Regions from separate parts of the Brochothrix sp. genome, predicted to be linked through region 2. Evidence: predicted binding sites of a transcription regulator. Region 2 holds the regulator's gene; the other holds the start of a gene.

Region 1 (7,741 bases), on a different contig from region 2:
ACAGGAGAAGCTGTTCCAGTTAAGAAACGGGAGGGCGACGATGTTTTTGGTGGCGCAGTTAATCAAGATGGTACGTTGATATTAAGCATTACAAAGGTATACAAAGAATCATCGATGGCGAAAATTTTTGCTCTAGTAGAAGAAGCTCAAAGTCAACAAACGCCGTTAGAGTTGGCGATTGATAAGTTCGCTCGTTTTTATACCCCGGTCATTTTAGTATTAGCGATGCTCGTGATGTTAGTACCCGGTGCAATTACAGGTGATTGGAATCTATGGGTCTACCAAGGGTTAGCAATTTTAATTATTGGTTGTCCTTGTGCACTGGTTTTATCATCACCTATTGCTCTAATGGCTGGTTTAACACGTAGTGCAAAAATTGGCGTGCTCGTTAAAAGCGGCGTGTTCCTTGAACAACTTGCGAAGTTAGATGAAGTGGTAATGGATAAAACAGGGACATTGACTAAAGGTGAATTAAGCGTGGTATCAACATGGTTAGCGCCGGCTGATCCAACGATTAATGTCTTTGAAATTGTTCGTAAAATGGAAGGTGAATCACATCATCCACTTGCATTAGCGCTTATTACAGAAGCCGAAAAACAGGGTGCCAACAATACCTTAGCAGATGGTTCTGTTAGAACAATCGCGGGTAAAGGCCTTGAAATGACAACTGAAAACACAAGTTATTTCTTGGGAAATAATCGTTTATTTGAAGAAGCAACGTGGTCTATCGATGCAAAACATGCGTATGATTTAATGCTTAAAGAAGGCATGACCGTTGCTATATTGGGTACAAAAACAGACATTCTTGCTATTTTCGGTATTCGTGATCAATTGCGTGAGGAAGCAAAAGAAACAGTGGCTGCACTTAAACGCAGTGGTGTTAAACAAGTGACAATGCTCACAGGAGATAATGCAGAGAGTGCGCAATTGATGGCAGAAAAAGCAGGGCTTGATCAGTTTAAAGCTAATCTATTACCAGAAGATAAAGTGGCTTATATTAAAGAAGCAAAAGAAAAACGTTTAGTGGCCATGGTGGGTGATGGTATCAATGATTCACCTGCTTTAGCAACTGCACAAGTTGGGATTGCGATGGGTCAAGGGAGCGATTCAGCAATTGAAGTTGCAGATGTCGTCTTAATGCAGAGTCATTTAAAACGTTTACCATTTGTTGTTGATATTGGACACAAAGTACAACGTGTCATTCATTGGAACATTGGTATTGCGTTAGGATTGAAAATCATCGCGCTATTATTGACGATTCCAGGCTGGCTCACATTGTGGTTTGCTATCTTATCAGATATGGGAGCAACAGTGCTAGTAACGTTGATAAGTCTCACGCTTTTAATTCCAAGTAAAGCCGAAAAAGAATTGTTGGTTGGAAAGAAAGTTGAAGAGTAATAAGTTAAGCTAAGTACCATAAATTAAAACCACCTTTAAAGAGGTGGTTTTTTTACGATGACTAAAGTGGGCAAAAAGACCTGTTTTATGATATGATTACGAGAAATAGAAAAGACTGAAGGATGTGAAAATATGGGAATTCATCACTTTTTTGGTAGCTTATCCGATTTAGAATTAATCGTACGTTGCCCAGGTAAATTTAAATATCAACCACATAATGTGGCAGCACATAGTTTTAAGGTGGCTCAAATTGCACAATTTTTAGGCGTTGTAGAAGAACAATCCGGCCAAACGATTGATTGGCGTTCGCTCTATGAGAAATCATTAAATCATGATTATTCAGAATTGTTTATTGGTGATATTAAAACACCTGTAAAATATGCATCTGTAGAACTTCGCGAAATGTTAAGTGATGTTGAACATAGTATGACTCAAAATTTTATTAGCAAAGAAATTCCTGAGCGTTTTCAAGCTGATTTTGCACGTTTTTTTAAAGAAGGTAAAGATGAAACGTTAGAAGGTCAAATTTTAGCTGTCGCAGATAAAGTTGATTTACTTTACGAATCTTATGCTGAAATTCAACAAGGCAATAGTGAACCGCTTTTCTTTGAAATTTATGCTGAAGCATTGGAAACAATCATCAAATACCGTCATTTAGCTTCTGTTACTTATTTTATTGAAGAAATCTTGCCAGATGTATTAAAACAAAATGATGCCAGCGCAAGTCATCTTGCAACCACTACACAAGCGTTGTTGAAAGAAGCGACACGCAAATGAGTTTAGATGTCTTTTTATCGGCACTATTGTTGCCGATGTTAATGGTTATCGTATTAACAAAAGTAACATATAGTCGCATTATGGCAGTTGTTTTAACTGTTATTCTGATTATGACGAGTGCTTTTTTAGGGTATACAAATAGCCTAGCAATAATCATAGTAGATGCTTTTTCTATTACAGTCGGTTTAATAATTGTGAATTACTTTAAAAAGAAGAATGAGGAAGGAAAAGAGCAATAAACACGATTGTTGTTCTTTTTCTTGTCGTCTTTAAAAAACCTTTAATAAAAGTAATCGTACTTTTTAAAAAATCTGATAGCGTTTTTAACGCTATTCTTTTTTTTCTTAAAAAGCGAACGTATTTTCGCTTTTTGGTGTTTTTTCTGCTAAAATCAGAGTATGAATATATTAAAAGGAGCGTAAATAATGGGTAACGAGACATTTAAATTAGAATCACCGTATCAACCTGCGGGTGATCAACCACGAGCAATTGAAAAATTAGTGAAAAACCTGAAAAATGGCGTTAAACAGCAAACTTTGTTAGGCGCAACAGGAACAGGGAAAACATTTACTGTCTCGAATGTGATTCGAGATTTAAATAAGCCGACCCTTGTCATCGCTCACAATAAAACGTTAGCAGGGCAACTTTATAGTGAGTTCAAGGAGTTCTTTCCGGAAAACGCTGTGGAGTATTTTGTTAGTTATTATGATTTTTTTCAACCAGAAGCCTATGTGCCATCAAAAGATCTTTATATTGAAAAAGATTCGAGTGTGAATGACGAAATTGATCAACTGCGACATTCTGCTACCGCCTCATTACTAGAGCGTCGCGATACAATTGTTATTGCCAGTGTATCTTGTATCTATGGTTTAGGTGATCCAAAATCTTATTTTGATCGTCTGATTTCTTTACGTGAAGGGATGGAAATTGAACGCAATACATTATTGCGTCGTTTGGTCGACATTCAATTTGAACGTAACGACATTGATTTTCAACGCGGGCGTTTTCGTGTGCGCGGGGATGTTGTGGAAATTTTCCCAGCTTCACGTAGTGAACGTTGTTTGCGTATTGAATTTTTTGGCGATGAAATCGAACGAATTCGTGAAATGGATGCCTTAACAGGCGAAATAATCGCTGACCGTGAGCATGTAACGATTTTCCCTGCGACTCACTTTGTGACAGCACCTGAAAAAATGGAAGTAGCGATGCAAAATATCCGTGTTGAGTTGGCTGAACAGCTCAAATACTTTCGTGATGAAGGGAAGTTAATTGAAGCGCAACGTTTGGAACAGCGCACAAACTATGATTTAGAAATGTTGGAAGAAATTGGTTATTGTTCAGGAGTGGAAAACTATTCACGACAAATTGAATTACGCCCGCCAGGTTCAACACCTCATACATTGATTGATTACTTTCCAGATGATTTCCAAATTATTATCGATGAATCGCATGTGACAATGCCGCAAATTAGAGGGATGTTTAATGGGGATCAAGCGCGTAAACAAATGCTTGTCGATTATGGCTTCCGTTTACCATCAGCACTTGATAACCGCCCGTTACGCTTGGAAGAATTCGAAGAACACGTCAATCAAATTACTTATATTTCAGCAACACCAGGTCCTTATGAATTGGAACAAAATCCGGATGTTATTGAACAAATTATTCGTCCGACAGGTTTGCTTGATCCCGAAGTTGAAATCCGTCCAATTGATGGTCAAATTGACGATCTTATTGGTGAAATTAATAAGCGGATTGAAGTGGACGAACGGGTATTAATTACAACTTTGACAAAACGAATGTCGGAAGATTTAACAGATTATCTCAAAGAGTTAGGCATTAAAGTGCAGTACCTCCATTCAGAGGTGAAGACGATTGAACGTTTAGAAATATTACAAGATTTACGTCGTGGTAAGTTTGATGTGTTAGTTGGAATTAACTTGTTAAGAGAGGGAATTGATATTCCAGAAGTTTCTCTTGTTGCCATTTTAGATGCCGATAAGGAAGGTTTCTTACGTTCTGAGCGCTCACTTATTCAAACGATGGGACGCGCGGCTCGTAATGCCAACGGTCACGTGTTAATGTATGCGAATCGTATTACTGATTCGATGCAAAAAGCATTGGATGAAACGGAACGTCGTCGTATTATTCAAAAAGCTTATAATGAAGAACATGGTATTACACCAACGACGATTAAGAAAGCGATTCACGAAGTTGTTTCTGCGGGTAATACGGATGTCGTTGAAGAGGTTGAAGAAGTAATCGATACACGTACAATCGCGGAATTAGAAGATGACATGAAAGAGGCAGCCCGTATGCTCGATTTTGAAACGGCTGCAGCGATTCGTGATAAAATATTAGCACTCAAAACAAGTGATGAAGAAGAGTAGGGAGGCCATACGAAATGGTGAGAAAAAATGAAATCAGTGTGCAAGGCGCACGCGTTAATAACTTAAAGAATATCGATGTGGTAATTCCGCGCGATAAATTAGTAGTGATCACTGGGCTATCAGGCTCTGGTAAATCATCGTTAGCATTTGACACGCTATACGCTGAGGGACAACGTCGTTATGTTGAATCATTGTCGGCATACGCACGTCAATTTTTAGGTCAAATGGATAAACCTGATGTGGATACAATCGAAGGCTTATCGCCTGCGATTTCAATCGATCAAAAAACGACGAGCCATAATCCGCGTTCAACAGTCGGGACAGTAACTGAAATTAATGATTATTTACGTTTGCTTTATGCACGTGTCGGCCATCCTATTTGTCCAAATCACAATATCGAAATTAAAGCGCAAACGATTGAGAAAATGGTTGAACGTATTATGGCTTTGCCAGAACGCTCACGTATTCAAATATTATCACCGCTTGTTCGTGGAAAAAAAGGTGAACATAAAAAGCTCTTACAAGATATCAAAAAAGAAGGTTATGTTCGTGTCCGTGTTGATGGGGAGCTTTATGATGTCTCAGATGAGATTACGTTGGAAAAAAATAAAAAACATAATATTGATATTATTATTGACCGTATTGTTGTAAAAGAAGGCATCGAAACACGTTTGTCAGATTCATTGGAAGCCGCTTTACGTTTAGCAGATGGTTATGCAGTCATTGATGTCGCTGAGAGTGAGGAACTACTCTTTAGTGAACATTATGCGTGTCCTTATTGTGGTTTTAACGTTGGGGAACTTGAACCTAGACTGTTTTCTTTCAATGCACCATACGGATCATGTGAAACATGTGATGGGTTAGGAAGAACATTAAAAGCGGATATCGAGTTAGTGATACCTGATATGCAGAAAACACTTAATGAAGGTGCGTTTGTCGCATGGAATCCAATCAGTTCAAAATATTACCCACAAATGTTAGCAAGTGCGTGTCACGATTTTAATATCGATATGGATACACCGTTTGCGGACTTAAGTGCGGATGATCAACAGCTGTTATTAAACGGTTCTGGTGAGCGCTTATTCCATTTTCATTACACCAACGATTTTGGGAATACCAAAGATGTTGATATTCCGTTTGAAGGTGTGATGACAAATATTGAGCGTCGTTACAAAGAAACAAATTCTGATTTTGTGCGTGATACAATGATGGGTTATATGGCAGAACAACCGTGTAAAGCGTGTTCTGGTTACCGTCTTAATGAAAAAGCGCGTTCAGTTAAAATTGCAGGACGCCATATTGGTGAAATTTGTGAATTGGCAATTGTTGATTCGGTTAAATGGGTTGAAGCACTTACTTTAGGTGCACAAGACGCTCAAATAGCAGAACCCATCGTTAAAGAAATTTGTAACCGTTTAGGTTTTCTTGATAACGTCGGTTTGGAGTACTTAACTTTAGCGCGTACAGCAGGAACATTATCAGGTGGGGAAGCCCAACGTATTCGTTTGGCAACTCAAATCGGTTCAAAATTGACAGGTGTTCTTTATATCTTAGATGAGCCTTCTATCGGGTTACATCAGCGTGATAACGCGCGTTTGATTGATGCATTGAAAGAAATGCGTGACATCGGAAACACATTAATTGTCGTTGAACATGATGAAGATACGATGATGGCTGCCGATTATTTAATTGATGTTGGCCCTGGTGCGGGTGAACATGGTGGTGAAATTGTTGCTGCTGGAACGCCAGAAAAAGTCATGAAGAACCGCAAGTCATTAACCGGGCAATATTTAAACGGTAAAAAGTTTATTACAGTTCCAACAGAAAGACGTAAAGGTAACGGTAACTTCTTAAAAGTAACTGGGGCAACAGAAAACAATTTGAAGAATATTGATTTTACAGTCCCATTAAATACCTTTACAACAGTAACCGGTGTCTCGGGTTCTGGTAAAAGTACCATTGTGAATGAGATTGTGCGTAAAGCATTATCGCGACATGTCAATCGTGCGAATGTTAAACCTGGTAAACATAAAAAGATCACAGGTATGGAACACATTGAGAAAATAATTGATATTAATCAATCGCCTATTGGTCGAACACCACGTTCGAACCCAGCGACGTATACAGGTGTATTTGATGACATTCGTGATTTATTCACTGCGACAAATGAAGCGAAAGTACGTGGCTATAAAAAAGGTCGTTTTAGTTTTAATGTGAAAGGTGGTCGCTGTGAAGCTTGTCGTGGCGATGGTATTATTAAAATTGAGATGCATTTCTTGCCAGATGTGTATGTCCCTTGTGAAGTTTGTCACGGTAAACGTTACAACAGTGAGACGCTCGATATTCATTATCGTGGTAAAAATATTAGTGATATATTGAATATGACGATTGAAGAAGGCGTTGAATTTTTCCAAAATGTGCCGCGCATCGAACGTAAGTTAAGAACAATCGTTGATGTTGGTTTAGGTTATGTTCGTCTAGGTCAACCAGCGACAACTTTATCGGGTGGTGAAGCACAACGTGTTAAATTAGCCTCAGAGCTACATAAACGTTCGGCTGGTAAATCATTCTATATCTTAGATGAACCGACAACAGGTTTGCATGCTGATGATATCAAGCGTTTATTAACAGTGATGCAGCGCTTAGTCGATAATGGTGATACAGTGTTGGTGATTGAGCATAATCTTGATGTGATTAAACAAGCCGATAATATCATTGATTTGGGACCAGAAGGTGGAGCTGGCGGTGGACAAGTAATCGCAGTTGGGACACCGGAAGAAATTTGTAAAGTCCCTGAATCATATACAGGTAAATATTTAAAAGAAGTACTAGAACGTGATAAGGCACGCGTGAGTGCCACAGTGAAAAAAGCTAAAGCGAAATAAATTGAATCATAACGTGTTGAGAAGGCAGCTTCTCAGCACGTTTTTTTGTTTGGGCGCTATCATTTAGGGAGTAGGTAAATTTTTATAGCTAGCTATTTTTCACCTTGAGGATATAATTGGAACGCGACACTGAAAAATAGTTAAGGAATGATGTACGATGGATAGAAGGATGCTCAATTGACATCATAAGCAAATGAATTTGCAAGAATGTTAGCAAAGGATTGGTACTCAATTGCTTGAAGGGGTGGTACTCAATTGCTGGCGCAATTTCCGTCCCATACTGTCATTGTAAGC
Region 2 (16,073 bases):
AACTGAAAAGGCTCTAGAGTTAATGAAACGCCAACAACAAGCAATGGCAGAGCAAGGCGTGACCCAGGAAGAAATTGACCTTGCTAAAAAAACATTATGGCATGATTTACAGTTAGAATTAGATGAAATAGAAGGTGTCAATGATATCGCTTTTTCTCGTCAATTATTACCTCATACGTTGTCGCTTTCAGAATGGCAACAAATGATTGCAGAAATCACGCCAAAAATGATTCAAAAGATGATGCAACAATGGGAATATAAGGGCAGTTATTGCCTCTTAAAAAAGGAGCGATCAATTGAAAGCACCAATTAAGAAAAAATTAGCAAATGGAATGACTGTGATGCTGCTTGAAAAACCGGAATCACATCATAGTTTTATACAGTTAACTGTGCCATTTGGCTCAACCACAGAATTAGAGACACCACTAACAGGGGTAGCTCATTTTATTGAACATATGATGTTCCAATCCGAAACACTGGATATCAGTAAATTTTTTGTTGAAAAACACGCAAATATCAATGCTTTTACAACAACAACGTCAACGAGCTACACTGTATTGGCGACAGATGATATTGAACCTTTAATTAATCGTTTAGCGAAAATGGTTCTACAGCCGCAATGGACAGCAGAACATGTCGCACATGAACAGGCGATAATACTACAAGAGCAAGAAATGTATGAAGATGATGTGTACACCGCATTGATGCAAATGAGTCTGGGAGGGTTATTTCCAAATCAATTAATTGCAACTGATATTACAGGTACAAAAGAAGATGTTGCAAAAATCGATCTTGAAACGGTACAAAAGACGCATGCGCAAATGTATCGTCCAGAAGAAATGCTTTGGGTGATTACCGGTAATTTTAATGCTGATAACCTCTTTAAGAGCATGTTACAGCTTGAAAAACAGTGGGAAATTAATACAATGCCAACAAGTAAACTAAGCTATCATAGTGACCCTCTTAAAGAAATAGGTAATGATGCACAAATGAGCATGCCGATTCAGCTAGACAAGTTTGCAGTAGGTGTTCGTTGGCCTGCTGTAAAAGAGACTGGGCGTACCTATATTAAAAGTGTGTTGGAACGACAACTATTAACAGATGTTTTGTTAAGCCCGCTTTCCAGCAACTATAATACACTTTATGCAAAAGGGATTATCGATGAATCATTTAGTAGCCATTTTGTGTATGAGGATAATTTTAGTTATTTGTTGTTGATGGGAACCGGTGGTGATGAAGCTGTCGCAGCACTCAAGCAACTTTTAAAAACTGCGCATCACCCAGATATATTAAATGACCACGTTTTCACATGTGCTAAGCGTGAATTGATTGGTACGTTAGTTACTTTATCAGATAATTTCGAGGCCTATAGTGAATGGTTAGCAGACTATCATTTTAAAGAGGCGAATCCTGATGATGTGCTATCAATTTTAGCTGAAATTACGTTGGATAATTTGTCTAGTCTTGCAGAGACAATACTTGCAAAAACGTCAAGTTTGGCATTTAAAATTAAGCCACAAAAATAGTTGTAAAACGATACCTGATTAGAAGTGACAAGTGCAAGGTGACGTGCTAAAATGATGTTAGTGCATTTTTATGTTAAATTAGAGGTTTTTATCTTAAATCACACTGTATTTTTACCAAAACACGAACGTTTGTTTTGGTAATCTTGCATATGCTCATATTTTTATGAAATTTTAATAATATGGTGGTAGTATATATAATAAAATTTCCAACCAAATGACAGTGTTGTGTGGATTTGAATTGATGAATCAGCCAGTACGAGCAAAAAGTGAAGGTTGGTACTGTTGAAAAATAAAGTGCTCATTTTTAACAAAATCGGCAGACTGAATAGAAATGCTGAGCGGGTGTATGTATACCTAGATTGGCGTTTATCTTCAGTCTGAAAGTAACTTTCTTTTTACTTTTAGAATAATAACAAGTAATTGTTGCTTCTACTTTAGCGAATCAAGCTGATTAATCATTCAAGTGATTGATGCTTTAGAAAATCAAACTAATATAAGATGAAAAAGTACTACAAGAATACGATCCCTGCAGAGACATTAATATTTTGGAGATGGCAAGTTGCAACTGCCTTAAAAAATCTAGTAATAAATGCTCGTTTTTGGTGATTGATTCATAAAATAACAAGGCGATGGCAGGTGAAAAGTATGAGCGAATTAGGTAATTTGCTAAAGAAAAGTCGTAAAGAGAAGAAAATGACTTTAGACGAACTTCAACAAAAAACAAAAATACAAAAAAGATATTTAGAAGCTATTGAACAAGGGAATTTCAGTGTGTTGCCGGGCGATTTTTATACGCGAGCTTTCATACGTACATATGCTGAAGTCGTTGGACTTGATGGCGATGAAATAATGGCGACCTATCGCAATGAACTACCTTCAATAAAAACAGAAGTTAATGCAACCGATACAACAGCCACAAGAGAGAAACCGAAAAAGGCTCCTCGTGAAGTTCCTGCTTTTTTATTGGGCAAAGGCTTTAAAATTGTGTTAGCAGTGATGGTAGTAGTTATTGTGGGTGCGTTATGGTGGATGTTATATAACAAAGGACAAACGTCAACGGATACAGTGGTAGATAAATCACCTGCAACAAGTATCTCAATCGATGAAGCTAACAAATCAGGCGAATCGAAAGTGGAGTCAAGTAGTAAAGAATCTGAATCAAGTGATTCTAAAGAAGACGATGAAGATGCTGGAGATGTTAAAATTTCGGCACCGGATAAAGACTCAGAATCAAATGTTTATGAAATCGAAGCTCCAAAGAGCGCCAAACTTAAATTGGTATTAGATGCTACAAGTGGTGATAGCTGGAATTCAATTACTTCTTCAACAGGAGAATCATTAGAGTCAGGCTTACTTGCTTCGGGTAATAAACAAGAAGTTGAGCTCTCGGGTCAAACAAGTGTCAATGTGACTGTCGGAAATTCACAAGCTCTAGAGGTGACTATCGACGGTGAAAAATTAACCTTCGCTTCAGATTCTATTACACAAAATATCACATTAAATATTACACAAAAATAAAAGTGAGGGGTAACTGCAAATTGTAATAAAAGTCTTGAAAATACTCAGTGACTTTTATTATATTGGGCAGCTTACGCCTTTTTTAAAGGAGAAAAATGATGAATATTCCAAATCAACTTACGGTTTTACGTATCCTATTAATCCCTGTCTTTCTAATACTATTTTTGATTCCGTTTAATTGGGGAACTTTTACCGTCTTAGACTCTACAATTACTGTTGCTCATTTAATTGCAACTATTGTTTTTGTTGTTGCATCAATTACAGATTGGTTAGATGGTTATTTAGCTCGTAAACACAACCTAGTGACTAATTTTGGTAAATTTGCGGATCCATTAGCAGATAAATTATTGGTAATGGCGGCTTTTATTGCCTTGGTAGGAGCTGATATTATTCCGTCTTGGGCAGTTGTTTTGATTGTTTCACGCGAATTGGCAATCACTGGCTTACGTCTCTTGTTAGCTGAGGGTGGAGAGGTCAATGCTGCAAATATGTTAGGTAAAATTAAAACATTTACACAACTTGTAGCTATTCCACTATTAATGTTAAGTAACTTTCCCTTTGCAGCAACAGGTATACGTGTCGATTTAATTATCTTTTATGTCTGTGTCTTTTTCACAGTGTTATCAGGTATTAATTATTTTTATCAAAACCGTCATGTCTTTAGTGACGGATTTAAATAAAGAAACAATTAGTCGTTTGAGACCTCAGATTATATATCTGGGGTTTTTTATTATTCATAAGTACTGAATAATAAAGTTATGTTAACTAACAGACTGATAAGTTAAAATGATGACCTGTGAATGGTATAATACAGCGTGTAGATAGATATAAAATAAGGGAAGAGGATGTTTAAATGAATGCTGAAATGATCGCTGTAGGAACAGAACTATTGCTTGGACAAATTACTAATACAAATGCTCAATTCATCTCCGAAGAGCTCGCATTAACAGGACATAATATGTATTATCATACGGTTGTTGGCGATAACCCACAACGACTCAGTGATGTTATTCGCACAGCTCAGAAGCGTGCAAACCTTATTATTATTACCGGTGGATTAGGCCCAACTCAAGATGATTTAACAAAAAAAACGATTGCGGATGTTCTTGGATTAGAACTTGTTCGTGACGCCAAGGCTGAAGAGGTCATCCTGAATTTCTTTAAACGCCGTGGTGACGGGCCCATGACAGCTAATAATCTGTTGCAGGCCGATGTCATTGAAGGTGCCGATGTACTCGATAACGTTGTTGGCTTTGCACCAGGAATGATGTTGGAACATGAGGGTGTCACATACATCTTAATGCCTGGGGTACCAACCGAAATGAAAACGATGTTTACCAATGAAGTGCGAAACCGTCTTGAAAAAGCTGCAGGTGATTATCGACTAGAATCGCGTGTTTTACACTTTTATGGTATTGGCGAATCACGCCTCGCTGATCAGCTGGATGATTTGATTACAAAACAAACAAATCCTACACTAGGCACATATGCAGGTAAACATGAGGTAACGTTAAGAATAACAGCTTCTTCGCAAAATGCAGCTGAATTAACGCCATTAATCGATGAACTTGAAGAAAAAGTACTGAGTCGTTTAGGCGCTTACTTTTTTGGCTACGATGGTGAAAGCCTTGAAGAAAAAGTTGTGCGTTTGCTGACGGAACAAAATTTGACTGTTTCAGCCGCAGAGAGTTTAACAGCCGGTTTATTCCAAGCGACATTAGCCTCTGTTCCAGGCGCATCGCGCGTTTTACGTGGTGGTTTGGTCACTTATGCAACCGATACAAAAACAAGCCTGTTGGGTGTGCCTGAAGAGCTATTAACAGAAAACGGTGTCGTCAGTGAAGCCACTGCAAAAACGATGGCGAATAATGTTCGTCAACAAACAGCTGCTAACATCGGTGTTAGTTTCACAGGTGTTGCAGGACCAGGTTCTCATGACGGTGAACCTTCAGGTAGTGTTTGGATTGGGTTTAGCGATGAAACGTCCACAACTGCAAAACATCATTTATTTGCAAGGGACCGCCAATATAATCGTGAAAGAGCAGTAAAAGAAGCTTTTTGGCAATTATACAAGTATTTGGAAGAAAAAACAGCAAAAACTTCACATTAGAAATGCTTTAGTAGCAGCTTTTTTACATCAAAACCGAATATACGTTCGTTCTTTTGCTTGTAATTAGGTTAAAGAACGTTTATAGTAATAACTATAGATAATAAATTTCGTTTTGTTACGAAGGAGGAAATAAGTTGGATAATCGTCAAGCAGCCTTAGAACAGGCATTAAAACAAATTGAAAAGCAATTCGGTAAAGGTTCTATCATGAAATTAGGTGAAAAAACTGATACCAATATAAAAACTATTCCAAGTGGCTCGTTGGCACTTGATGTGGCATTAGGTGTTGGTGGTTATCCTCGTGGACGTGTTGTTGAAGTATACGGTCCAGAAAGTTCAGGTAAAACAACTGTAGCATTACATGCAATTGCAGAAGTTCAAGAACAAGGCGGAACAGCGGCGTTTATCGATGCAGAGCATGCACTTGATCCAGCTTATGCTAAAAAATTAGGCGTTAATATTGATGAATTACTACTTTCTCAACCTGATACAGGTGAACAAGCACTTGAAATATGTGAAGCGTTAGTACGTTCAGGAGCCGTTGATATCGTTGTTGTCGATTCAGTAGCTGCTTTGGTACCAAAAGCTGAAATTGAAGGCGAAATGGGAGACTCACACGTTGGTCTTCAAGCGCGTTTAATGTCACAAGCTTTACGTAAATTATCAGGTTCAATCAACAAATCGAAAACAATTGCACTGTTCATTAACCAAATTCGTGAAAAAGTTGGTGTTATGTTTGGTAACCCTGAAATTACACCAGGTGGTCGTGCATTGAAATTTTATGCGTCAGTTCGTTTAGAAGTACGTCGTGCTGAACAACTAAAACAAGGTACTGATATTATCGGTAACAAAACACGAATTAAAGTTGTTAAAAATAAAGTAGCGCCACCTTTCCGTATTGCAGAAGTTGATATTGTATACGGAGAAGGAATTTCACGTGAAGGTGAATTGGTTGATATGGCAGCTGAAGAAGATATCATTATCAAAAGTGGTTCATGGTATTCTTATGAAGGCGAACGAATTGGCCAAGGTCGTGAAAATGCAAAACAATATTTACGTGAACATACTGACACTCGTTTAGAAATTTCTGGAAAAGTTCGTAATGCTTATGGTATTGGCGATGACTTACCAGAATCTGCTGAAGTAGTCGAAGAAGCGGCTGTTGATACGGAAAATGTTGAAAAATAAAAAATAAAAACGAAAAGATAGACAATTTGTCTATCTTTTTTTTATTGCTCGAAAACCTTTGTGTAGCAACGTTTCTATACGTTTTATTACAAGCATAATAATTATTATTAGAAAATGTGCATATAAAAGTCGATTTTCTACATATAAATCAAATTATTTATTTCACAAAACGCCATTTTATCGGTATAATGTAAATTGTAAGATAATTTTACTTTAAGAGATATTATCTTATATATTGAATCACTAATGTAGTGTGCTGTACAATAAGTCAGCCGACAATATGACATGAATTTGAATAAGAATGGAGGTGAATGTATGACCTACGTAATTACTATCATCCTCGTATTCCTTTTCTCGATCATTGGTATTGTTGTAGGAAGAAAAATAGCGAATGATTCTAATCAACGAAATATGGAAGCTAGCCGCACGACGGCAGAGCACATTAAAGCGGATGCGTTGAAAGACGCAGAGAGTCTTAAAAAAGAAGCTCTTTTAGAAGCAAAAGAAGAAAACCAACGCTATCGAACTGAAACTGAGAATGAACTGCGTGAACGTCGTTTTGATTTGAAAACTAAAGAGAGCCGACTTTTACAACGTGAAGAAATCCTCGATCGTAAGGCGGAGACTCTTGATAATAAAGAGGAATCGCTAGAGAGTAAAGAGGAAAAAATTGCTCAGAAACAACAACTAATTGAACAGAAAAAAGCTCATGTAGAAAAATTGGTAGCAGATGAGAAACTTGAACTTGAACGCATTTCGGCTTTGACGAAAGACCAAGCGAAAGAAGAAATATTAACTCTAACTGAAAAAGAATTATCTCATGATATAGCTGTTATGATTAAAGAGAGCGAGGATGATGCGAAAGAAACGTCCGATAAAAAAGCCAAAGATCTTTTATCATTAGCAATACAACGTTCTGCAGCTGATTTTGTATCAGAAACAACTGTATCCGTTGTTAACTTGCCAAATGATGAAATGAAGGGTCGAATTATTGGTCGTGAAGGTCGTAACATTCGTACAATTGAAACGCTAACTGGTATTGATTTAATCATTGATGATACACCGGAAGCAGTTATTTTATCAGGCTTTGATCCGGTACGTCGTGAGATTGCTCGCATCGCGCTTGAGAAGCTAGTAGAGGATGGTCGTATACATCCAGCTCGTATTGAAGAAATGATCGACAAGGCTCGTAAAGAGGTGGATGAACACATTCGTGAGCTTGGTGAACAAGCGACATTTGAACTTGGCTTACATGCCGTTCATCCCGACTTAATTAAAATATTAGGTCGCCTTCGTTATCGTACAAGCTATGGACAAAATGTATTAAATCATTCTATCGAGGTTGCTCGCTTAAGTGGTATCTTAGCTGGTGAATTAGGCGAAGATGTTACTTTGGCAAAACGTGCAGGTCTTTTCCATGATATTGGGAAAGCCATTGATCATGAAATTGAAGGTAGTCATGTTGAAATTGGTGTCGAATTGGCAACCAAATATAAAGAACATGAAACAGTTATCAACGCGATTGCATCACATCATGGTGATACGGAACCTACTTCAATTATCTCAATCCTTGTGGCGGCCGCAGATGCTTTATCAGCAGCTCGTCCAGGAGCACGTAGTGAAACGTTAGAGAATTATATTCATCGCTTAGAGCGCTTAGAATCAATTCCTGAAAGCTTCAAAGGCGTAGAGAAAGCCTTCGCCATTCAAGCTGGTCGAGAAATTCGCGTCATCGTAAAACCCGATGATGTGGATGATTTAGAATCGATTCGTCTTGCACGAGAAATTCGTAAATCAATTGAAAGTGAATTGAACTATCCAGGTCACATTAAAGTGACGGTTGTTCGTGAAACGAGAGCTGTTGAATACGCGAAATAATAGTGAAAAGAAAGCCATTTATAATGGCTTTCTTTTTTTTGTCTAAATAAAAACGGCTTCTGCTAAAGATATGAAACTATTGAGATTAGATGGTTCTGTGTTAAATAGTGTGGATTTTAAAATTAGGGTAAATAGTGAATTATTTATAATTAAAACTAAGTATTTTATGAAATTTATTTTGTTATTGTATCTTTCAAGTCCCTATTTTAATAACTGTTTAATTGTATAATGTATCAAACCGAGTATGTAACAGATAGATTGCTTAGTTCAAACTTTCAACGAGTGTTTAAATCTAGTGCCGTATATTTAAAAGCAAATTTATACTCAGTTTTCTTTTTGCATAAAGACTGCTTTAGCGTTTTGGTGTCTCCAATAATAAAGCGCAGTGCTATTGAATCAATCTGTGCAGCGTAAGCAGATAAAAGTCATTGTTTGATTGTTTTGTTAAAGTTAACGTGTTCATTGTATCATTCGTTTGAAAGGTGAGTTTAGTCAATGCTTTTTTAGCAATCACTTAATGAATGTGTCGAAAATATGAAATAATTCACAAAAGAGTCAAAAAGGTACGACAAGGCTTTTATTATTGCTATAATTGAGTGGCAGAAGTGTATAAGAGGAGGATTTTTAATGACGATACCAACTAAAATAACGAATCAGACGTTTTTACAAGCAGCACGTGGCGAAGTAACGGATCATGTACCCGTGTGGTTTATGCGTCAAGCGGGGCGTTCACAACCAGAATACCGTGAAATTAAAGCGAAATACTCGTTGTTTGAAATTACGCATCAACCAGAATTATGTGCCTATGTGACAGCATTACCTGTTAATAACTATGGCGTTGATGCGGCTGTTTTATATAAAGATATCATGACACCTTTACACGGTATCGGTGTTGATGTCACAATCGAAACAGGAATTGGACCTGTTATTAAGTCGCCAATCAAAACACGTCAAGATATTGACGCGCTTGGCAGTTTAGATCCACAGCGAGATATTCCTTATGTGTTGGATACCATCAAGTTATTGACAGCAGAAATGCTCACGGTTCCGTTGATTGGTTTTTCAGGAGCGCCCTACACATTAGCGAGCTATTTAATTGAAGGAGGCCCTTCAAAAACGCATCTTAAAACAAAAAGTTTTATGTATCAACATGAGGATGAATGGCATTTGCTGATGGATAAACTAGCTGACATGGTGATTGTTTATTTGAAAGCACAAATAGAAGCTGGCGTATCAGCTGTACAATTATTTGATTCTTGGATTGGCGATGTGAGTTTGATTGATTACAATCGTTATATCGCTCCGGGGATTAAAAAAATACTTGCAGCATTAGAAGATAGTACAGCTATTAAAATTATGCACGGTGTCCATGCCACGCACTTGTTACAAGAGTGGAATGAAATGCCATTAGATGTCATTGGAATGGATTGGCGTATGTCAATGGCTGCAGCCCGTAAACAAGGCATCACCAAAGCAATTCAAGGGAATATGGATCCTGCTTATTTGACAGCGCCATGGCCTGTTTTAGAACAAGAATTAAATCGCGTATTAGCAGACGGCACAACCGCACCAGGCTATATTTTTAACTTAGGTCATGGTGTTTTCCCAGAAGCTAATCCAGCAGTAATTAAACAAGTAACTGCACATGTGCAGGCATATAAAAGTCAGAACTCATAGATTAGGTAGGGATAGAAAATGGAAGTACTTGTAGCAACCATCAATTTTAAAGCAGTATCCGTTGCCCATCGCGAAAAATTTCATATTGATGAGGAATCAGTAGCACAGGCTATGATAACGCTAAATCAACAAAATAGCGTGCTTGAAAATGTTATTTTATCAACATGTAACCGCACGGAGCTTTATTTAGTGGTGGATGAAATTAGTCGCGGCCGCTATTATGTCCGTAAATATTTAGCAGCGTTATTCAATATGACTTACGATGAAGTTGCCGAACAGGTGATTTTTCTCGAAAATGATGCGGCAATCGCACACTTATTTGAAGTGAGTACGAGTTTAGCATCGATGATTGTAGGAGAAACACAAATTTTAGGTCAAGTGAAAGATAGCTTTGAGTGTGCGCGTGAAGTAAACACAACAGGTGTTGTCTTAAACGAGTTATTTAAACGAGCAATTACAGTCGGTAAACAAGCGCAGTCAGAAACATTAATTGGTGAAGGTTCAGTATCATTAAGCACAGTTGCTGTAAAACTTATTGAATCTCAGCAGTTGGATATGATGCATAAAAAAGAACTTGTCATTCTTGGAGCAGGGAAAATGAGTGTTTTAATTCTTGATTATTTAAAACCACATTTTCCGATGGAACAAATTACGATTGTTAATCGAACATATGAGAATGCAATTTCCTTAGCGATGAAATATAAAACCAAAGCAGCTCCGAAAGAAGCGTTGCAACAAGTATTAGCTTCTGCGGATGTCGTGTTTAGTGCGTTGCGCTCAGATGATTATATTCTGACGCAAAAACTGCTCGAGGAACAATTACGTTATCTAGCAATTGTTGATTTAGGTATGCCGCGTAATGCGGATCCGATTTTAGATGTACATCCGCAAATTAGTCGTTATGATATGGATGATATTGAACGGATAGCTGATCAAAATAAACAACAGCGCGAAGCTGCTATGGTAGAGGTTAGTAAAATGGTAGTTGAGGCACAAGAATCTTTTCATAAATGGCGTTTAACATTAAAAGCAACACCAGTCATCCACGAATTGCGTGATAAGACGTTAACCATCTATGAAACAGCAATGGCTCATATGGAAAGAAAGTTGCCTAATTTAAGCGATCATGAACTCAAGGTGATTCATAAATTAACGAAAAGTATTGTTAATCAAATTATCAAAGAGCCTATTATTAAAACGAAAGAATTGGCACTTGAAGAGGATGCATTGGATAAATTAGCGTTTGTTGAACATCTTTTTGGTTTGCAAACCGCAAATGATAGAAACGAGGCAGAGTTATGCGAAAAGTAATTACCGTAGGTACCAGACGTTCACAGTTAGCAACGACACAAACAGGTCACGTTATTAAAGCATTACAAGCGAACTATCCAGATGTCGTTTTTGAGGTTAAGGAAATTGTCACAAAAGGTGATATTCGATTAGAAGAATCGCTTTCTAAAATTGGCGGTAAAGGACTTTTCATTAAAGAGATAGAATGGGCTTTGCTTAACAGTGATATCGATATTGCTGTGCATAGCATGAAAGATATGCCTGCCGAATTGCCAGGAGAATTAACAATTGGAGCTATCCCTATTCGCGAGGATGCAAGGGACGTATTAGTAAGTTCAGATGGGCGTTCTGTAAAGGAGTTAAAGGAGAATGCAGTTGTTGGAACAAGTAGCTTAAGACGTCAGGCACAATTATTAGCGCTACGTCCTGATTTAGAAATTAAATTATTACGTGGTAATGTCGATTCACGTCTTCGTAAATTACGTGAAGGCCAATATGATGCAATTATTTTAGCTGCAGCTGGCTTAAAACGGTTGGGCTTATTTAATGAAACAGAAATGTACCCATTGCCGATTGAAGAGTGTCTGCCTGCAGTGGGGCAAGGTGCGTTAGCTATCGAGTGTCGTTCAGACGATGAAGATGTACGAGAGCTATTAGCAACAATTCATGATCCGGAAACAGCATTGACTGTTTTGACAGAACGTGCCTTTTTAGCTGAAATGGAAGGTAGCTGTCATATGCCTGTGGGAGGTTACGCCACTTTAGAAAATCAAGGGATTGTATTGCGCAGTTTATTAGCAAGTGTTGATGGACAACGTGTGATTCATTCACAGGTAATAGGCGAAGAGAGCAAAACAGTGGGGCAATCAGTAAAAGAAAAATTATTTGAACAAGGTGCAGCAGCGATGATTGCTGATCTTAATATTGAAGAGTAAACAATTAAATGAAAGAAGGAATTCACATGTTTCAATTTTCACGTCACCGTCGTTTACGAACTACATCCGCAATGCGCTCATTAGTTCGAGAAAATAAATTAGAAAAAGCAGATCTTATCTATCCACTATTTGTAGTTGAAGGTGAGAATGTCATGACAGAAGTATCCTCTATGCCAGGCGTTTTTCAATATTCACTCGATACTATTGATAAAGAGCTCGCTGAAATTGTTGCTTTAGGTATACCATCAGTGATCCTTTTTGGACTTCCCGCAGAAAAAGATGCCATCGGAACGGGTGCTTTTCATACGCATGGTATTATTCAAGAGGCCACACGTTACATTAAAACGCGTTATCCTGACTTGATTGTGATTGCAGATACATGTTTATGTGAATACACAGATCACGGCCACTGTGGTGTGATTGAGGGAGAGACCATTTTAAATGATGAGTCGTTAGCAATCCTCTCTCAAACAGCAGTTTCACAAGCTGAGGCAGGTGCAGATATTATCGCTCCGTCTAATATGATGGATGGTTTTGTGTATGCAATTAGACAAGCACTTGATAAAGCGGGATACGAAAATATTCCCATTATGTCGTATGCTGTGAAATATGCCTCTGCTTATTATGGTCCATTTCGTGATGCAGCAGACGGTGCACCTCAGTTTGGTGATCGTAAATCGTATCAAATGGACCCTGCCAATCGTCGTGAAGCAAAACGTGAAGCAGCATCAGATGTCGCTGAAGGGGCGGATTTTCTAATCATAAAACCAGCAATGGCGTATATGGATATTATTCGTGATACTCGTAATGCACATGATTTACCCATTGTCGCTTATAACGTGAGTGGTGAATACGCCATGGTTAAAGCAGCTGCACAAAATGGTTGGATTGAAGAAGAGAAAATAGTAATGGAAACACTTTTGGGTATGAAACGTGCGGGTGCAGATATCATCATGACGTATCATGCGAAAGATGTTTGTCGTTGGATCGATCAAGCTTAAAAAGGAGGGAAGCCCATGGCACGCATCATTGTGACGCGAATGCCTCATCAAGCAGCAACTTTGTGTCAGTTGATCAATGAGACAGGTCATGAAGCCGTTCTTTTCCCTGTTCTTAAAATTGAGCCTCTAAATCAGGCTGAAATCACAAAAAAATTACGTGCATTAACGGCTGCTGATTTTGTTGTTTTTACGAGCCAAAATACCGTTCATCGGGTGTTAGAGAGTGGACCCAATAGACAGTTCAAAACTATTTCAATCGGTCCGGCAACATCGCAGGCACTAGAATCTTATGGTCTTAAACCTGTGATTGAAGCTGCTGATTTTATATCAAGTGGATTGTTTGAGGTTATAGCACAACAACTTAAAGATACAGATCGGATATGGTTACCGCAATCTGCACGAGCAACAAATGAATTAGCAGAGAAGTTAGCGACTGTTTGTGAGGTTGAACATACAAGTGTCTACACTGTCGTTGAAGCAAAAAGAGAACCGTTTCAATTTAAGGCAGATGATACGGTTGTGTTTACAAGTCCTTCGGCTGTTATTGCTTTTATTAACTTATTAACTGCTGAAGAACATCAGTTGTTGTCTCAATTGACATTATTATCGATTGGACCAGTGACAACGGCTGTTATTGTAGAAAAGGGATTAAATGCTGCTTATGAAGCGCATCCTTATCATATAGAAGGTTTTCGTTCGTATTTCAAAAACCAAAAAAAGGTATAAAACATATTGTTTTATACCTTTTTGGTGTAATTAAATAAAAGTGGCAAAGCGATTATCCCATATATTTTCATAAAAACGCACCGTATTTTCTGCACTCATAAAAGCATTAGAATAAGTTGTTGTGCCACCTCTTAACATTTGGATTAAATAACCCAGTGCATGAGCATTTTTTACAGTTGCATCCACACAATATTCGGTTTGAGCACCACAAATTTCGATACTGTTTATATGTTCTTGTTCAAGCAATTCTTTTAAATTAGTCTTATAAAAAGAATTGGCATGTGTTTTTTGAATATAATGAGTCGCTTTTCCCTTGTCCAACGAGGGGATGACTTCCCAAGGGGACTGTCCTTGAATCAAATCTTCGTCAGTATGTTGAACAATGATGATGTTTTTCCCTTGAGACGTATAATCAAGCATACGTTTATTTATTAGAGTAACTAATGAAGATAGATTGAAAATTTCTGTGTCGTTGTAACACACGCCATTCTGTAAATCGATAATGATTAGAGCATCAGCTAAAGGCTTCATCAAAGGACCTCTTTCTTTTTTAATAATGAAATTATAGCATAAATAATTTTAAAGCATTAGCAATGTCATTCATGATTATAGGTATTTTAAAAATGATTTAGTATCCAAAAAAAGAGAAATAAGCAACAAGCTGCTTATTCCTCTTTTTTTAATTGTATTAATTATTGTATTAAGATAATTAACCGATGTAGCGAAAGAAAAGGCTACATTTCTCTAAATACACCTACAACTTTACCAAGAATAGATACATTTGGTAAGTAGATGGGTTCCATCGAATCGTTTTCAGGTTGAAGTCGTATACGGTTACTTTCCTTAAAGAATCGTTTACAAGTTGCTTCGTCATCCTCTGTCATAGCAATAACAATATCGTTATCGTAAGCCGTATTTTGTTGGCGGACGATTAATTTATCTCCATCCAAAATACCTGCATTTATCATACTTTCACCGTCAACTTTTAGCATGAATAATGTGGCATCATTGACAAGCATTGATTCAGGAAGCGGGAAGTATTCTTCAACATTTTCTATTGCAGTAATAGGAACACCAGCTGTTACTTTACCAACCAATGGCACATTCACAGTGCCAACTTTAGGTGAATCATCCATTATTTCGATTGCTCTTGGTTTAGAAGGATCGCGTTTGATTAGCCCTTTTTGTTCAAGGCGTTCAAGGTGACCGTGTACAGTAGAACTTGATGCAAGGCCAACTGCTTCACCGATTTCTCGAACAGAGGGCGGATAACCTTTTGATTTTACTTCGTCTTTTAAAAATTCAAATATTTCACTTTGACGTTTAGAAAGTTTCATAATTACACCTCTGTATGGTTTTTTGTATCTTTAGTATACCATTTGCTGTTGACAAATACAAACGTTTGTTCTGTTTTTGTGTTGACAAGAACAAACGTTCGGTATATGATATAAATACGAACATACATTCGACTGGGGGATTTAATTTATGAAAACTTTAATATCACGTATTTGGACTAATTTTTCTTTTGTAATTATCTTTACACTTATTAGTGCTTGTTTTTTCCTAATAGTAGGTTTTAAAACAGCTGGCATAGATGAAAGTAAGTACGAACAATATACTATTGTAGAATCAGATAACCTTTGGACAATTGCTGAAAATTACACCTCGTCAACTAAAGAAGTACAATCAATGGTGCAATGGATGAGTGAGAATAACGACCTTATTAATGAGAATAAATTGGAAGCGGGCACTAAAATTTACATTCCTGTAAAAAAACAACAGTCTGCTGATGAAATCATGTATGCAAATAATGATTAGCCTTTTGAAGTTAATGCATTAAACTAAATTGAATAAATAAAAACGCTACAATTAACACGATGTTAGTTGTAGCGTTTTTGTATAAAACCCCTTAGTTAAGACAGTTGATATCCTCTTCAGTCTGTACCTTAAATTCCTTATATTCGGTTGAAGCGATAAGTTCATCGTTCAATGTTATTTTTTGAAGTCGTTGGTTGCTATAAACAGCAAAATAAAAACTTAATGATTCGGCGCACATGTAGCTACTGTAACATGTGTAGTCAGGTTCACCTTGTGGATCAATCACCACTCCATTAGGAATACTAACTGATTCTAGAATATGATGAGATAAACTGACGGCTTCGATTTCATTTTCGGGTTGTTTAGAAAAGTTTCTTAAGTAAGCCACTCTCACAAAACGAGCAGGA

The links. The regulator LexA, encoded in region 2, represses DNA repair genes until DNA is damaged. The targets are predictions, from matches to a motif close to CGAACATATGTTCG.
Region 1: uvrB (excinuclease ABC subunit UvrB) is a predicted target of LexA. The motif match lies at 2,528-2,541, and genes of this name have one in related genera.

The regions. Positions count from the first base shown of each region.
Region 1 is NZ_JAFYUW010000055.1:246-7,986, reverse strand. Features, by position in the region: partial or broken gene IKV95_RS03780 (heavy metal translocating P-type ATPase) at 1-1,398, shown strand, start outside; gene IKV95_RS03775 (HD domain-containing protein) at 1,531-2,175, shown strand; gene IKV95_RS03770 (DUF2198 family protein) at 2,172-2,414, shown strand; gene uvrB (excinuclease ABC subunit UvrB) at 2,601-4,562, shown strand; gene uvrA (excinuclease ABC subunit UvrA) at 4,580-7,447, shown strand.
Region 2 is NZ_JAFYUW010000125.1:5,749-21,821, forward strand. Features, by position in the region: gene IKV95_RS08510 (M16 family metallopeptidase) at 1-313, shown strand, start outside; gene yfmH (EF-P 5-aminopentanol modification-associated protein YfmH) at 297-1,526, shown strand; gene IKV95_RS08520 (helix-turn-helix domain-containing protein) at 2,172-3,044, shown strand; gene pgsA (CDP-diacylglycerol--glycerol-3-phosphate 3-phosphatidyltransferase) at 3,143-3,724, shown strand; gene IKV95_RS08530 (competence/damage-inducible protein A) at 3,898-5,154, shown strand; gene recA (recombinase RecA) at 5,289-6,341, shown strand; gene rny (ribonuclease Y) at 6,657-8,219, shown strand; gene hemE (uroporphyrinogen decarboxylase) at 8,847-9,896, shown strand; gene hemA (glutamyl-tRNA reductase) at 9,915-11,207, shown strand; gene hemC (hydroxymethylbilane synthase) at 11,195-12,121, shown strand; gene hemB (porphobilinogen synthase) at 12,148-13,122, shown strand; gene IKV95_RS08565 (uroporphyrinogen-III synthase) at 13,138-13,848, shown strand; gene IKV95_RS08570 (cysteine hydrolase family protein) at 13,879-14,379, opposite strand; gene lexA (transcriptional repressor LexA) at 14,583-15,185, opposite strand; gene yneA (cell division suppressor protein YneA) at 15,334-15,666, shown strand; gene IKV95_RS08585 (choloylglycine hydrolase family protein) at 15,758-16,073, opposite strand, start outside.